DNA from 3 places in the Microbispora sp. H10836 genome. Region 2 is predicted to be linked to each of the others. Evidence: predicted binding sites of a transcription regulator. Region 2 holds the regulator's gene; each other region holds the start of a gene.

Region 1 (3,273 bases), on a different contig from region 2:
GGCGCCTGGCCTGACGCCGCGGCGGGCGGACACGGGAAAGGGCGGTTCCCCCGTGGGGAACCGCCCTTCCGTTGAGACGAAGCAGGCTGATGGATCAGAAGTCCATGTCGCCGCCGCCGGGCATGGCGGGGGCCTTCTCCTTCTCGGGCTTCTCGGCGATGACGGCCTCGGTGGTCAGGAACAGCGCCGCGATGGACGCCGCGTTCTGCAGCGCCGAGCGGGTAACCTTGGCCGGGTCGATGATGCCGGACTCGAACATGTTGACGTACTCGCCGGTCGCGGCGTTGAGGCCCTCACCAGCCGGGAGGTGCCGGACCTTCTCCACCACGACGCCGCCCTCGAGGCCGGCGTTGACGGCGATCTGCTTCAGCGGCTCCTCGAGAGCCTTGCGGACGATCGCGGCACCGGTGGCCTCGTCACCGTTGACCTCGAGCTTGTCGAACGCGTTGGCGCCGGCCTGCAGCAGGGCCACGCCACCGCCGGGGACGATGCCCTCCTCGACCGCGGCCTTGGCGTTGCGGACGGCGTCCTCGATGCGGTGCTTGCGCTCCTTGAGCTCGACCTCGGTGGCCGCGCCGGCCTTGATGACGGCCACGCCGCCGGCCAGCTTGGCGAGGCGCTCCTGGAGCTTCTCGCGGTCGTAGTCGGAGTCGGTGCGCTCGATCTCGGCGCGGATCTCGTTGACCCGGCCGGCGATCTGCTCGGCGTCACCGGCGCCGTCGACGATCGTGGTCTCGTCCTTGGTCACGACGACCTTGCGGGCGCGGCCGAGCAGGTCGAGGGTGGCGTTCTCGAGCTTGAGACCGACCTCCTCGCTGATGACCTGGCCACCGGTGAGGGTGGCGATGTCGCCCAGCATGGCCTTGCGGCGGTCGCCGAAGCCGGGGGCCTTGACGGCCACGGACTTGAACAGGCCGCGGATCTTGTTGACGACCAGGGTCGCCAGGGCCTCGCCCTCGACGTCCTCGGCGATGATGACCAGCGGCTTGCCGGACTGCACGACCTTGTCGAGCAGCGGCAGGAGGTCCTTGTTCGCCGATACCTTGGAGTTGACGATCAGGATGTACGGGTCCTCGAAGACCGCCTCCATGCGCTCGGGGTCGGTCACGAAGTAGCCGGACACGTAGCCCTTGTCGAAGCGCATACCCTCGGTGAGCTCCAGCTCCAGGCCGAAGGTGTTGCTCTCCTCGACGGTGATGACGCCTTCCTTGCCCACCTTGTCCATCGCCTCGGCGATGAGGGAGCCGATCTCGGTGTCGGCCGCAGAGATGGAGGCGGTGGAGGCGATCTGCTCCTTGGTCTCCACGTCCTTGGCGAGCTTCGACAGCTCCTCGCTGACGCGCTCGACGGCGGCCTCGATGCCCTTCTTCAGCGCCATCGGGTTGGCGCCGGCGGCCACGTTGCGCAGACCCTCGCGGACCAGCGCCTGAGCGAGCACGGTAGCCGTCGTCGTGCCGTCACCGGCGACGTCGTCGGTCTTCTTCGCGACTTCCTTGACCAGCTCGGCGCCGATCTTCTCCCACGGGTCCTCGAGCTCGATCTCCTTGGCGATGGAGACACCGTCGTTGGTGATCGTGGGGGCGCCCCACTTCTTCTCCAGCACGACGTTGCGGCCCTTCGGGCCGAGGGTCACCTTCACGGCGTCGGCGAGCTGGTTCATACCGCGCTCGAGACCGCGCCGGGCGTCCTCGTCAAACGCGATCATCTTGGCTGCCATTAGGCTAGACCTCCCAGTAGCAGGGTGTCTTCAACGGACCGAGCCGACGCCCGCGACGGCTTGAGCCCGCTATCCCTGCGCGGGCCCCATCGCCCCGATCCCGGTTGTTGTCACTCTCGACCTCAGAGTGCCAAACAAGTATTTAGCACTCTCCCCCCGAGAGTGCAAGCGGAAGCCACCCTGACCAGCTTGGACGGTATGTCCAGAACAGCGCGAAGCGGGGAACACCGAGCGAGCCGGAGGGGCGCGCCGCCGGTCTGGACTGAGGAGAGGGAGTGAGGAACGAACTCCCGAACGACGAGGGCTGTGCCCCTGGCGCGCCTCCGGCACGACCCCGGCGGAAGTGAGCGCCCCGACGGTGAAGCGGGAGACACGGATCGTCCCGACGCGCGCAGCGGGCACGCATCGGAAGGCCCGGCCCGCGGGGGTCGCGAGCCGGGCCTTCCGATGGTCGATGACGGGATCAGACGGCCCGTACGGCCTCCGCCTGGGGGCCCTTCTGACCCTGCGTGATGTCGAACTCAACCCGCTGACCCTGCTCGAGGGCCTTGTAGCCGTCCATCATGATTGCCGAGTAATGGACGAACACGTCCTTCCCACCGTCTACCGCGATGAAGCCGTAGCCCTTGTCCGCGTTAAACCATTTGACGGTGCCCTGCGCCACTTCCGACTCCTCTTGCTGGGCTGGGGACCACCAAGAAGCCCCCGGTTTTGTCGATCGTCCTCGACCATACCCGTGTCAAGGCGTAGGACAACAGAGTCAATCCGCAAACTACTACTTGGCGTTCGCTCAAAGCGGGACCGAAGAATTTTCACTTTGCTGTTGAATAGTTGAGAGCTACACCTTTTGCCATAGCACCGCCCGACTTCTTCGCGATAGAAGTGCACTTCAGGTGCTCGGCGCCGGTGCGGCGGCTCAGCCTCCGGCGACGGCGGGGATGACCGAAATCTGCACCCCGTCCGGTGTGGCGGTGTCCAGACCGTCGGCGAATCGGACATCCTCTTCCCCGACGTAGACGTTGACAAAACGCCGAATCTTACCCGTTTCGTCCAGGATGCGTCCGCCGATGCCCGGGTAGTCCGCGTCCAGCTTCTGCAGGACCTCGCGGAGCGTTCCCCCCTCCCCGCTCACCTCCGCGGCTCCGTTGGTGTACGTCCGGAGAATCGTCGGAATCCGCACGGAAACGCTCATTGTTCGCTCGCTTTCGTTGCTGCCGATGGGCCTTGTGAAACGCTTTCAGTTGGCGAATGCCGCACGGAACGCGTCGAGAGAGGGACGGATGACGGCGGTGGGGCGGGCGTGCTCGGCCACCGCGTCGAGCGTCTTGAGCCCGTCACCGGTGTTCAGCACCACGGTCTCGGCGTCGGGGTCGAGGCGCCCCTCGCGCACCAGCTTGCGCAGCACGCCGACCGTGACGCCGCCCGCCGTCTCGGCGAAGACGCCCTCGGTCCTGGCCAGCAGGCGGATCGCCTCGACGACCTCCTGGTCGTTCACGTCCTCCACCGCGCCGCCCGTCCGCCGGGCGATGTCGAGCACGTACGGCCCGTCCGCCGGG
Region 2 (3,273 bases):
CATGCGACGGCGGGCCCCGGAACGGCGCACCAGCACGACGATCGTCACGATCACCGCGGCCAGGAAGCCGACGGTGGGCAGCGCCAGCAGCGCGAGCGCACCGCCCACCAGCCTGCCGATGTCGCCGGTGAGCTGCTTGCCGACGCCGAACCTCACCCCGTCGCCGTCGCAGGCGACCTGGTAGGTGCCCGCCTGCGGGACGCCGGCCTCGAACAGCAGCTCCCAGGTGGTGCCGTTCAGCGTGACGGTCTGGGAGGCGGCCGGCCGGGTCAGCCGCACCCGCGGGTCGGTGCCGTCGCCGAGCCGGCAGCTGACGTCGGTGGGCTGGTCGACCGCCGCGTAGATCGCGGGCTTGTCCGCGGGGTCGAGCGCGACGCTCACCGACTGCCCGCCGGAGAAGGTCGTGGTGGGCGCGACGTCGCCGATCGCGGAGAACATGCCGCCGGCGAATCCGCCGACCCCCGCCACCAGCAGGACGAGGAAGAGCGCCCAGGAAAGAAAGATCCACAGCAGGCGGGGCCGGATCGGCCGGGAGCCGCCGTACGGCGGGGGAACGGGGTGCGGCATCCGCAGGGTCGCGCCGGGCGGCGCGGCGGGCGCGGGGCGGGGGACCCGCATGGTGACGTCGGCCGGAGCGGGGTTCTGATTCTCGTACATAAGGTGAAGAGTCGACCATGCCACTTGCCGTCGATTTGCAGCCCGCTTGTCCTGGTGCCCTCCGCGTTATCGCACCACGTGGGGTGGTAGCCGTACACTTGGCACTCGGGAACACAGAGTGCCAGAGTCGGTGTTTCCAGGCACAGGGAGGTGACACATTGCTCGACGACCGCAAGCTCGCCGTTCTACGCGCCATCGTCGAGGACTACGTGTCCACCAACGAGCCGGTGGGGTCGAAGGCCCTGGCGGACAGGCACAACCTCGGCGTCTCCCCGGCGACGATCCGCAACGACATGGCGGCGCTGGAGGAGCAGGGATACATCACCCAGCCGCACACCAGCGCCGGCAGGGTGCCCACCGACAAGGGCTACCGCCTGTTCGTCGACCGGTTGTCCCAGATCAAGCCGCTGTCGGGGGCCGAGCGCAGGGCCATCGAGACCTTCCTCGCGGGGGCGGTGGACCTCGACGAGATCGTCATGCGCACGGTGCGGCTGCTCGCGCAGCTCACCCGGCAGGTCGCGGTGGTCCAGTACCCCTCGCTGACGAGGTCGTCGGTCCAGCATGTGGAGATCGTTCCGCTCGCCGAACGGCGGGTCATGCTGGTGCTGATCACCAACACGGGGCGGGTCGAGCAGCGGGTGGTCGACCTGCCCGAGGCCATCGCCGACGACCGCATCGCGAACCTGCGCGCCGTGCTCAACGCGTGCCTGGACGGGTGCGGGCTGTCCCAGGTGCCGGAGACCGTGGCCGACGTGCCCGAGCGGCTGCCCCCGGAGGACAGGCCTGCGGCGGTCACGATCCTGTCCGTGCTGCTCGAGACGCTCGTGGAGCGGCACGAGGAGAAAATCGCTTTCGCCGGTACGGCCAACCTCGCCGCCGCGGATTTCAGCGTCGGTCTGCGCGGCGTGCTGGAGGCGCTGGAGGAACAGGTCGTCCTCATCCGCCTGCTGGGCGAGACCGGCGGGCTGTCTGACATCACCGTCCGAATCGGATCCGAGAACCCCTACAGCGGGCTGCGCGGCACCTCTATCGTGGCCGCCGGATACGGTTCGGGCGACAGGGAACTGGCCCGGCTCGGAGTGCTGGGCCCGACACGAATGGACTATCCGGTGACGATGGGTGCGGTACGCGCGGTGGCGCGGTACGTCGGCCAGATCCTGGCGGGGTCATAAGTGTCCAACGACTACTACGCGACCCTTGGCGTACGGCGGGACGCCAGCCAGGAAGAGATCAAGAAGGCGTACCGCCGCCTGGCCCGTGAGCTGCACCCGGACGTCAATCCCGATCCGGAGACCCAGGAGCGGTTCAAGGAGATCAACCAGGCGTACGAGGTGCTGTCCGACGCGGGCAAGCGCCGCATGTACGACATGGGCGCCGACCCGTTCGGCGGCGGCGCGGGGGCCGGGGCCGGCGGCTTCGGGGCGGGCTTCCCGTTCAGCGACATCATGGACGCCTTCTTCGGCTCGGCGGGCGCGGCGCGGGGTCCCCGCTCGCGTGCCCGCCGGGGCCGCAACGCCACGATCCGGGTCGAGCTCGACCTGTCGGAGGCGGCCTTCGGCACGACCCGCGAGATCATGGTCGACACGGCCGTGGTCTGCGACGTCTGCCAGGGCTCCGGGGCGGCGGCGGGCACCCACCCCGACACCTGCGACATGTGTCACGGGCGCGGCGAGGTCTCGCAGGTGACCCGCTCGTTCCTCGGCCAGGTCATGACCTCCCGCCCCTGCCCCCAGTGCGGCGGGTTCGGCAGCGTCATCCGGCATCCCTGCATGGAGTGCTCGGGCGAGGGCCGGGTCAGGACCCGGCGCACGATCAAGGTCAGGATCCCGGCCGGCGTCGAGGACGGCACGCACATCCAGCTCGCCGGCGAGGGCGAGGTCGGTCCCGGCGGCGGGCCTCCCGGCGACCTGTTCCTGGAGATCGTCGAGCGGCCGCACGAAATCTTCGAGCGGCGCGGCGACGACCTGCACTGCACGGTCCACATCCCGATGACCGCCGCCGCGCTCGGCACCTCGATCACGATCGAGACCCTCGACGGACCCGAGGAGATCGACGTGCGGCCGGGTACCCAGGCCGGCCAGGTTATCCCGCTGTACGGCAAGGGCGTCCAGCGGCTCAACGAGACCGGCAGGGGCGACCTGCTGATCCACGTGAACGTCGAGACGCCGACCAAGCTCGAACCGCAGCAGGAGGAACTGCTGCGCGAGCTGGCGAAGCTGCGCGGGGAGGAGCGGCCGCCCGGCAAGTTCTCCCCGGGTCAGCAGGGCTTCTTCTCCCGCCTGCGGGACGCCTTCAACGGCCGCTGAGCTGATGGCATGAGCGAGCGGAGCGAGCGAGTCAATAGGCACAGGGTGTTTCGCTCATGCGACTTCGAGCCGCCAGGCGAGGAGGCGGCATGAGTGTTCCTGTGTTCCTGTCGGACGCGGCCGGCCGGACGGCGGACACCATCGTCCTGGACGGACCGGAGGGCCGGCACGCCGCCGCCGTACGCCGCCTGCGCCCGGGGGAGCGGATCGACCTGACCGACGGCGCGGGGCGGGTGGCCGAGTGCACGGTCACGGCGGCGGGCAAGGACTCGCTGACCGCCGAGGTGCGGCGCCGGTTCGAGGTACCGCC
Region 3 (3,273 bases), on a different contig from region 2:
GAGCGCCGCCGAACTGACCATCGCGGCGGTGGCGAGGTCGCTCATGCAGAGCCGGTGATCGGGATTGGACCGGAAGAGAGTCGCGAGCACGTCGAACTCCCACGGTTCCAGGTCATGTTCGGAGAAGTACTCCTTGATGCCCTTCTCCAGCAGCCGGGACGCGCGGGAGATCCGCCCGGCCACCCCCATCGCCGTACAGTCCACGTCCGGGCGCACCCGGGCCCACTGGCTGAGGATCTGGTCGACGGCGTCGTTGCCGGTGGCGCCGGTGCACGTGTCTTCGCCGGTGGTGTCTTCGCCGGTGCAGGTGGTGTCGTCCACGAGGGTGTCGTTCATAGCGCGCGCGGCCTGGGTCCTCCGCCGCTCCTCCTCCACCGGCCATCGTAACCGAAGCTTCGACGTTGAAATATGGACGGGGCATGCGCTACCGTCTGCGTCGAACAGTAAAGCATCGAAATGTTCGAGGTGGAAGAGAATGAAGGTCCTGCTGCTCGGCGCGACGGGGTACATCGGATCGGTGCTGGCGGAGCGCCTCGCCGAACACGGCCATGAGGTCGTCGCGCTCGTCCGTCCGAAGGCGCGCGACGCCGCCGTACCCGGCGAGGTGCGCCACGGCGACATCCACGAGCCCGAGACGCTCCGCGCGGCGGTGACGCCGGACATCGACGTCGTCGTGCACGCCGCCAACCCCGTCGGAGACGAGGCGGTGGACGTCGCGGCGATCGAGGCGCTGGCCGGCGGTGGCGCGCGGCTCGTCTACACCAGCGGCGTCTGGGTGCTCGGCACCACCACGGAGGCGGCGGGCGAGGACGCGCCGCCGAACCCCATCACCCTGTCCGGCTACCGGCCGCGGGTGGAGGGGCTGGTGCGGGACGCGGGCGGCGTCGTCGTCAGGCCCGGCATCGTGTACGGCCGGGGCGGCGGCATCCCCGGGCTGCTCGCCTCCCCCGAGGGGGAGGACGGGCGGTACGTCCACGCGGGCGGCCCGGCCCCGACCTGGCCGGCCGTCCACGTCGACGACCTGGCGGACCTGCTCGTGCTCGCGATCGAGAAGGCCGAGCCGGGGAGCCTCTTCCACGGTGTCGCCGAGGAGGCGGTGAGCGTCGCCGACGTCGCGGCGGCGGCCGGCCGTACGGGGAAGGCGGTGCCGTGGCCGATCGGCGAGGCGAGCGAGGTGCTCGGCCGTCCGTTCGCCGAGGGCCTGGCCCTGAGCCAGGTGGTGAGCGGCGACCTCGCCAGGAAGGTCCTCGGATGGCAGCCGAGCCGCCCGGGCATCGTCGACGACGTGCGCTCCGGCTCGTACGCCTCCCGCGTCTGACCTGCGATGCCGGTTCGTGTTGACTGTCACGCGCCACTTGCATACTGTTTCGTGTTGGCACTCTGCCATTGAGAGTGCCAACAGCGACGAGACAGGTCTGACACCCGCGACGGCAGGCCGCTGGTCGCCTCTTCAGCTCATTCATCGCAATCTGAAGGGGAGGTCCGATCGTGACGACCGCCACCAAGGTTCCCGTTAAGCCGCTCGGCGACCGCATCGTGGTCCAGCCGCTTGAGGCCGAGCAGACCACCGCCTCCGGCCTGGTCATCCCGGACACCGCCAAGGAGAAGCCGCAGGAGGGCCGCGTCCTCGCTGTGGGTCCGGGCAACTGGGACGAGGACGGCGAGAAGCGCATTCCGCTCGACGTCAAGGAGGGCGACGTCGTCCTCTACAGCAAGTACGGCGGCACCGAGGTCAAGTACGGCGGCGAGGAGTACCTGGTGCTCTCGGCCCGTGACGTGCTCGCCATCATCGAGAAGTAGGCCGCGTCGGCCAGTGGAGCCCCGGGACACGCGCCCGGGGCTCCGCGCGCTCACAAGGAGACCTGAATGCCGAAGATCCTGGAGTTCGAAGAGGACGCGCGGCGCGCTCTCGAGCGTGGTGTCAACGCTCTCGCCGACGCCGTCAAGGTGACGCTCGGCCCCCGTGGCCGCAATGTCGTCATCGACAAGAAGTTCGGTGCCCCGACGATCACGAACGACGGTGTGACCATCGCTCGCGAGGTCGAGCTGGACAAGCCGTACGAGAACCTGGGCGCCCAGCTCGCCAAGGAAGTGGCGACCAAGACCAACGACATCGCGGGTGACGGCACCACCACCGCGACCGTCCTGGCCCAGGCCATGGTCCGCGAGGGCCTGCGCAACGTCGCGGCCGGCGCGCAGCCGCTGGGCCTCAAGCGCGGCATCGACAAGGCCGCCCAGGCCGTCAGCGAGCGGCTGCTCGGCAGCGCCCGCCACGTCGAGGACAAGAAGGAGATCGCCAACGTCGCCACGATCTCCGCACAGGACGCGAAGATCGGCGGCCTGATCGCCGAGGCGTTCGACAAGGTGGGCAAGGACGGTGTCATCACCGTCGAGGAGTCCAACGCGATGGGCCTGGAGCTGGAGTTCACCGAGGGCCTCCAGTTCGACAAGGGCTACCTGTCGCACTACATGGTGACCGACTCCGAGCGCATGGAGGCGGTCCTCGAGGACCCCTACATCCTCATCACCCAGGGCAAGATCTCCTCCATCGCGGACTTCCTGCCGCTGCTGGAGAAGGTCGCCCAGAGCAAGCGCCAGCTCCTGGTCATCGCCGAGGACGTCGAGGGCGAGGCCCTGGCCGTCCTGGTGACCAACAAGATCCGGGGCACCTTCACCTCGGTGGCCGTCAAGGCCCCCGGCTTCGGCGACCGCCGCAAGGCCATGCTGCAGGACATCGCCATCCTCACCGGTGGCCAGGTCGTCAGCGAGGAGATCGGCCTCAAGCTGGAGCACGTCGGCCTCGAGGTGCTCGGCACGGCCCGCCGCGTCGTGGTCAACAAGGACACCACCACGATCGTGGACGGCGCCGGCGACGCGCAGGCGATCGAGGACCGCGTCCGCGAGATCAAGGTCGCGATCGAGCAGTCCGACTCCGACTGGGACCGCGAGAAGCTCCAGGAGCGTCTCGCGAAGCTGGCGGGTGGCGTGTGCGTGCTGCGCGTCGGCGCCGCGACCGAGGTGGAGCTGAAGGAGAAGAAGCACCGCCTCGAGGACGCGATCTCCGCGACCCGCGCCGCGATCGAGGAGGGCATCGTCTCCGGCGGTGGCTCCGCGCTCGTGCACGTGTCCAAGGAGCTCGACGACCTGGGCCTGACGGGCGACGAGGCCACCGGCGTCTCGATCGTCCGCAAGGCGCTGATCGAGCCCGCCCGCTGGATCGCCGAGAACGCGGGCCTGGAGGGCTACGTCGTCACCACCAAGATCGCCGCGCTG

What was found. Region 2 encodes HrcA, which represses chaperone genes, less so after heat shock. Its sites were predicted from a motif close to TTGGCACTCTCNNNNNGAGAGTGCCAA; they were not measured.
Region 1: the regulator HrcA is predicted to act here: its motif matches at 1,825-1,851, upstream of groL (chaperonin GroEL).
Region 3: the regulator HrcA is predicted to act here: its motif matches at 1,373-1,399, upstream of groES (co-chaperone GroES).

Annotation. Positions count from the first base shown of each region.
Region 1 covers NZ_JABBWU010000021.1:133,167-136,439, forward strand. Annotated here, with positions in the region: gene HHX30_RS31685 (GNAT family N-acetyltransferase) at 1-14, shown strand, start outside; gene groL (chaperonin GroEL) at 95-1,717, opposite strand; gene HHX30_RS31695 (cold-shock protein) at 2,181-2,381, opposite strand; gene HHX30_RS31700 (MoaD/ThiS family protein) at 2,634-2,909, opposite strand; gene thrC (threonine synthase) at 2,955-3,273, opposite strand, start outside.
Region 2 covers NZ_JABBWU010000001.1:713,997-717,269, reverse strand. Annotated here, with positions in the region: gene HHX30_RS03370 (hypothetical protein) at 1-657, opposite strand, end outside; gene hrcA (heat-inducible transcriptional repressor HrcA) at 816-1,829, shown strand; gene dnaJ (molecular chaperone DnaJ) at 1,830-2,963, shown strand; gene HHX30_RS03355 (16S rRNA (uracil(1498)-N(3))-methyltransferase) at 3,053-3,273, shown strand, end outside.
Region 3 covers NZ_JABBWU010000017.1:62,153-65,425, forward strand. Annotated here, with positions in the region: gene HHX30_RS28055 (MarR family winged helix-turn-helix transcriptional regulator) at 1-336, opposite strand, end outside; gene HHX30_RS28060 (NAD-dependent epimerase/dehydratase family protein) at 476-1,318, shown strand; gene groES (co-chaperone GroES) at 1,486-1,800, shown strand; gene groL (chaperonin GroEL) at 1,867-3,273, shown strand, end outside.